One region of the Polaribacter sp. MED152 genome, then DNA from elsewhere that is predicted to be linked to it. Evidence: riboswitches for the same ligand, from Rfam matches in the RefSeq annotation. Region 1 holds a riboswitch; the other holds the start of a gene.

Region 1 (3,428 bases):
TCTTGCAATAAAATCTTTGTAATTATCAATTAAAAATTCATCGAAACCATTACCTGGAATATTAAAAGACAAAACAGTATAAACACTAGTATCTATGGCTTTTTCTTTCCCTACAATATCTTGCCACCAACCATTTTTACCTGCAACTTCACTATTACCTGTTAATGCATGATTGATTAAAACCACAGGAGCTGAGCCTAATTCTTTACCAAAAACTTGATAGCTCAAATTTAATTCAGGAATTATTACACCAGCTTCTGTGGTAAAATCTTTTATTTTGATATGTGATAATGGATGTTTCAATTATGGCCTTTTTTAATTTTTCAGGATTTAAATTTCTGAAAAAGCTGCTTTTAAATCTGCTTTTAAATCTTCTATATCTTCTATACCAACAGACAAACGAATTAAATCTTGAGAAACACCTGCTCCTTCTTGAGCAGCTTCATCTAACTGTTGATGCGTGGTACTTGCAGGATGAATAATTAAAGATTTAGTATCACCAATATTTGCTAATAAAGAGAACACTTTTGTTTTATCTGCAATAGTTTTTGCAGCTTCATAACCTCCTTTATGACCAAAAGTTACAATTCCACTTTGACCTTTTGGTAAATATTTCTTAGCCAATTCATTGTACTTGTTACTTTCTAAACCAGGATAATTTACCCAAGCTACTTCCTCTTGTTCCTCTAGCCATTTGGCTAAAGCCAAGGCATTTTCTGAATGCTGTTTAATTCTAACTGGTAAAGTTTCTAATCCTTGAATAATATTAAATGCGTTTGTTGGGCTTAAAGCTCCTCCAAAATCACGCAAACCTTCAAGAATTAATTTAAAAGTATAAGAGGCAGCACCTAAAACTTCGTGGTATTTTAAGCCATGATAACCTGCAGAAGGTTCTGTAAATTCTGGAAATTTACCATTTGCCCAGTTAAAAGTTCCTGCATCAATAATGGCACCACCTAAAGAGGTTCCTTGACCTCCAATATATTTTGTTAAAGAGTGAATTACAATATTTGCTCCGTGTTTAATAGGATTTAATAATGCTGGTGTAGCAACAGTATTATCTACAATAAATGGCACTTCTGCTGCTTTAGAATGCTCTGCAATTGCTTCTAAATCTAAAACGTCTAACTTTGGGTTACCTAAAGATTCTACAAAAAATGCTCTGGTATTTTCTTGAACTGCATCTGCAAAATTATCAGGATTAGAAGCATCTACAAATGTTGTTGTAATTCCAAATCTTGGTAAGGTTACATGTAGTAAATTAAATGTTCCTCCATACAAACTACTTGAAGCTACAATATGATCTCCTGCTTTTAAAAGGGTCAACAATCCTGTTGATATGGCAGATGTTCCAGAAGCAAAAACGACAGCTCCTATTCCGCCTTCTACAGCTGCTAAACGTTCTTGTAAAATTTGGTTTGTTGGGTTGTTTAATCTTGTGTAAATAAAACCTAATTCTGCTAAAGAGAATAAATTTGCTGCATGATCTGAATCATTAAAAACATAAGATGATGTTTGATAGATAGGAACTGCTCTTGCTCCTCCATTAGATTTTACATCATGACCTGCGTGCAACGCATTTGTTGCTAATTTGTGAGTACTCATTTTTCTATTTTTTTGAGTTAATAAATAATTAAAACAAAAGTCAAATGCATCAACTTTAATTGATGTGTTTACCAGAAAAATGTTATTAAGAAAATAGAAAATTCAAGGAATTTGAAAATTCTCTTTTGTTATCTATCCTTTTAAATTAAACAATTTAAAAGAGTAGAATTTAGCACCTTCTTTATTTCTAAAGGGTTGCTAAGGCTTCAATGGGTCTAATCCCTCCACCTTTCTTGATAACATTTCAATAAGTTATTGAACTTTGTGAGTACAAATATTGCAACAGAAAAAGTTAACATCCAAATAAAAAACACTAAAATTTATAAAATGTATCATTTTCACAAAAAATGGATTGATTATTTTTTTAATCCTCAAAAACCAACTTAATATTCTGTTAAAAATGATTTATTGATGATGGCATTGCAAATAATTATAGTTCTAAATTGATTAAATATAAAATTATGACGTATTTTTGCATCATAATTAGAGGAAAAATTTGAACTGATTGCAACCTCATTAAAAAAATGCTAAAGCAGTAATTCTATACTCCTTTTAGCCTCCTGCAATCTTTCTCGAATTTTTTAAATCATATAAAAAAGAAGAGTATTATGTCATATTTATTTACCTCAGAAAGCGTTTCTGAAGGACATCCAGATAAAGTTGCAGACCAAATATCAGATGCTTTAATCGATAATTTTTTAGCATTTGATAAATCTAGTAAAGTAGCTTGTGAAACCTTAGTTACTACTGGGCAAGTTATATTAGCAGGTGAAGTAAAATCGAACACTTATTTAGATGTTCAACAAATTGCAAGAGATGTAATCAATAAAATTGGTTACACAAAAAGCGAGTATATGTTTGATGGAAATTCTTGTGGTGTTTTATCCGCAATTCATGAACAATCTCCAGATATTAATCAAGGTGTAGACAGATCTAAACCAGAAGAGCAAGGTGCAGGAGACCAAGGTATGATGTTTGGTTACGCTACTGATGAAACTGAAAACTACATGCCTCTAGCTCTAGAATTATCTCATAGACTGTTAACAGAATTGGCAGAAATTAGAAGAGAAAATTCAGACATAACCTATTTAAGACCAGATGCAAAAAGTCAGGTAACTATTGAATATTCAGATGATAATGTACCTCAAAGAATAGATGCTATTGTAATTTCTACGCAGCATGACGATTTTGATGCATCTGAAGAAGTAATGTTATCAAAAATTAAAAAAGATATTGTAGAAATTTTGATTCCGAGAGTAATTGCAAAATTACCAGAACATATTCAAAAATTATTTACAGATGATATTACCTATCACATAAATCCTACTGGAATATTTGTTATTGGTGGTCCTCATGGAGATACTGGTTTAACTGGTCGTAAAATTATAGTAGATACTTATGGAGGAAAAGGCGCTCATGGTGGAGGTGCTTTTTCAGGTAAAGACCCTAGTAAAGTAGATAGGTCTGGAGCTTATGCTACAAGACATATTGCTAAAAATTTAGTAGCTGCAGGTTTATGTAAAGAAGTTTTAGTACAGGTTTCTTACGCAATTGGAGTTGCAAAACCAACCAGTATTAATGTAGAAACGTATGGAACTTCTACAGTAGATTTATCTGATGGAGAAATCAGTAAAAAAGTAGAAGAAATTTTTGACATGCGTCCTTATTTTATTGAAAAGCGTTTAAAGTTAAGAACTCCTATTTATTCTGATACTGCTGCATATGGACATATGGGTAGAAATCCTGAAGTAAAAACAGTAACTTTCTCAAATCCTATGGGAGAAACTGTATCTGAAGAAGTAGAAACTTTTACTTGGGAAAAA
Region 2 (3,428 bases), 240 kb from region 1:
ATGAGTTTTTTAAAATTACAGCATAATCTATAGGAACTTCTTGGCTTTCATGAATAAACTGCCCTAATAAACTTATAGTTCTTAGCTTTTCAACTTTCATATTCATTTGTTCAATTTCATTTTCTAACGCAAGGTAGGTGCTATTTCTAATAATATTAAAATTATAGACCCCTTTAGATTCTTGTTTGGAGCTGTATACATGTAACCTATGTAATTCCATAAATTTATTAATTTCCACATCACTCCAATTTTCTAATGTCTTTTCAATAAGAGGTACACCCCAAGGTGTTAGTAATCCAATATAAATGTCTTTTTTCATAGTTTTAGTTTATTCTTGGGTCAATTTCATTAGTAATTTCAAACATGACGGTTTCATCTAAATACTCGACAACTACTCTGTTTTGTAAAAACTCTTGCATCAATGCTTTCGTAAGGTTATTAATAGTTTCCTTAAGATGTTTTTCTTCTAATGGAAATTTTGGGTAATTGATAAAATTGAGTTTTAAATGTGGCTCTATTTGTCCACTAAAAACAATATCACAGTGACTAACTGATGCACTAATAGCAATATTTTTATTTATGAATAATTCCTTTTGATAGGTTTGTATAAACTGTAGTATTTGCTTTTTTTGTATGACTTCTTGTGTATAGCCTTTCTCTAATCCTAAAGTTATTTGAGCTGAAAAAGGTTTTACAGTTGTTTTATGGTACTCCATAGCTTATGTTCTAATTTATTTGTAATAGGTGTTTTTGTCTCTTTAATTTATATTAATCCAACACTTTAAGGTTTCCTTGGTTTGTAGATTTTCTGTTTTGATTTCCTTTAGCATTTGTGTCTACATCTTCTGGTCTTTTTTACTTTTGATTTCAGACAACCATTTTTTAAGTTCCTCTAACTTTCCTTTTCTCTTGTAATACCCACATCCCCATTCATCTGTAGTAGTAACCACCATCAAAAAGTGATTGCCTCCAGAAGGACATTTTGCAATCCAACTTCGTTCATTGTTACCTAAAGGATTTGGGTAGAGGTGAAACTTTTCTAAATATTGTATTAGTGGTGTAATAGTCTTTTTAGCTTTTTGTTTAATAGCCTTCTTCTCATGAACTATTTTTTGAATGACTCTATTAAATTCATAACCTGTAATCATTTTACTAGAAATAAAGCCAGGGTATTCTTGATATAAGTACATTCCTTCTAGCTAGTTTTCTAAAGTTAACAAAAGGTTTTGCTTTAGACTTTTGTATGTTATCCTCGTTTTACTACGTAAGGATATTTCATAATCATCTAAGAAGCTAGCGAGCTGTATAAAATCATCATTTGTGACCCGATAGTAATAATAGAATTTAGCATCCCAATCAGTATCAATAGTGGTTAAGAAATATTGAAAATCACTTTTCTTTAATTTGTTTTTATGCTTGTTCATTTCCTCTTTTCTTTAACAATTCAGCAAGCTTATCATCCGAATCTAAGTCGACTAATGCGTTAATCGTAGTTGTTTCAAATTCTTCTGATATCATTTGACCTAAATGAGTTTTCGACCTCTTAAATAAAGTTATGGAATCTTCATAAATCAATCCCATCTTATAAAAAAGGATAAGTAGAATTCTCTCTAATTTTATTGTGTCTAGTTCAGGCTTTTCGTCTACGGATTGAATGAGCATTTGTAACACATAATCGAAACTTTCGTAGTAATCAGGGACATGGTCTTCAAGTCCTTCTTTATGTGTTTTAATAAAAACAGCATAGACATTGTTGTAATGATGCTTTCCTAAGTAAATACTGGTGGTTACGGAAGCTTGATATTGTAGTAATAAATCAGTAAAATCATGCTCTAGATCACCTAATTTAAAGACATCTTTTTTAATCGTTTTCCATTGATATTTTCCCATATATTCAGGAATGGCATCGTAAGATGAAATAATGAAATGGTTAGGGATAATTTCTTGAGCATAATTCACTAATAAATTATCCAAAGATTGATCTTCTGGTAATAGTTTTTCACTGGCTTTACCAGTTCCAAAGTTGACGGCATGTCCGCCAAATCTTGACATTAAGTTTTTCAAAATGCATAGTTTTAAAGGTTATGCATCAGGTAAATAATAGATATGTTGGATGTTCATTTATTTTGACAGAACTGTCCGTATACTAAACCACCGTAGCTTTTTTGCTCGGTTGGTACGCAATTCTTGCGTTCCTGATACTGCCACAAAGATATTAAAATATATGATTTTAGCAATTTAAAAGTTGATTATCCCATCAATTAAATAATTTGAAATGGATATTTTATTTTCTAACCATTGCTTATTTGAACAAAATTTATATCTTTAACTCAGTACTTCGCTAAATATAAATTGCTATTAATATTATTCGCTAGTATTTCAGTTTTCTTAAAATTTGTTTGAAATCTGTGTTTTAATTAATTTATTATTCCTTTCAATAGGCATGCTTATTTTAGAATATTTTTTCTAAATTAATTATTTAATTAATCCAATGAGTGTTTTAAATATTTTTATAATCACTTTTTGAAACTTGAATACTTAGGTATAATTTAGATTTATCAATTAACGAAAGGGCTTCTAAATGTTTGTTAACGAATAGTAAAATAGATGTAATAACTGGGAAATTAAATCAATTAAGTAGATTTTTGAAAAAGGGAAATAACACAATACAGAAATAACATGAAAAATTAATCTAAAAGGTTAACAAAAAAGGTTTTCTGTGAATACTAAATTTTACACCTTTGATATTGTTTTAAAATTTAGTCAGCACCACAAAGCAGAGTCAGTTGCCGAAGCTTTAAAGATAATCTAACATATATTGAAGGGTGCTAAGTGCACATTCAAAGTTTTTATTAAGCAAATGATGTTTGGGAAGTCTTAGATCTTTATAAAAATTTAGATTGCTAAACTAATAGAATAAAATCATCTTAATTTTACAATTTTAGAGTTAAAAGAATATATAAGCTAAGAGTAAGTTCGCTTCAGAGATAAAATATACTGGTGCAAATTTGAATTAGCAGCTTTGATAGATCAAATGAAATTTGGAACTATTCAAAAAATATAAACAAATTTAAGTTATACAAATAAAAAGAATTTTTTAAAGGTTTTATAGAAGTAAAGTAAATTAATTTTTAAATAAAATGCTATGTATGTTAAAGCACAAGTTAAAAAAGCGATAATAGATAAAAGAAATATTTTTATAAAATATAGAAAATTTGATGGTGATATAAGTGAAAGGTTGGTGAGTGATTTAGATTACAATAATTCATATACTGATGATGGTTTCTATAACGACCACATTAAAGGGTTTTGTCATTTAAGAGGTGAAGAAAGAACATTTAGAGTCAGCAGAATAACATCAATTACTTTATTATAATTTTTTCTATGAAATAATTAAAAGACAGTAAATATTGATAAAAAAATAGCTA

What was found. A riboswitch is a leader RNA that binds a small molecule or an ion and turns the genes downstream of it on or off. The one in region 1 is predicted to bind S-adenosylmethionine.
Region 2: it holds a riboswitch for S-adenosylmethionine, as region 1 does, so the genes downstream of both, MED152_RS07285 (hypothetical protein) here and MED152_RS06195 (O-acetylhomoserine aminocarboxypropyltransferase/cysteine synthase family protein) in region 1, are expected to answer to the same signal.

What each region holds. Positions count from the first base shown of each region.
Region 1 covers NC_020830.1:1,400,942-1,404,369, forward strand. Annotated here, with positions in the region: gene thrA (bifunctional aspartate kinase/homoserine dehydrogenase I) at 1-303, opposite strand, end outside; gene MED152_RS06195 (O-acetylhomoserine aminocarboxypropyltransferase/cysteine synthase family protein) at 331-1,605, opposite strand; SAM riboswitch class I at 1,731-1,848, opposite strand; gene metK (methionine adenosyltransferase) at 2,214-3,428, shown strand, end outside.
Region 2 covers NC_020830.1:1,644,401-1,647,828, reverse strand. Annotated here, with positions in the region: gene MED152_RS07305 (hypothetical protein) at 1-319, opposite strand, end outside; gene MED152_RS07300 (hypothetical protein) at 324-716, opposite strand; gene MED152_RS07295 (hypothetical protein) at 837-1,190, opposite strand; gene MED152_RS07285 (hypothetical protein) at 1,411-2,064, opposite strand; SAM-I-IV-variant riboswitch at 2,113-2,207, opposite strand; gene MED152_RS07280 (WYL domain-containing protein) at 3,146-3,376, shown strand; gene MED152_RS07275 (YcjF family protein) at 3,428-3,428, shown strand, end outside.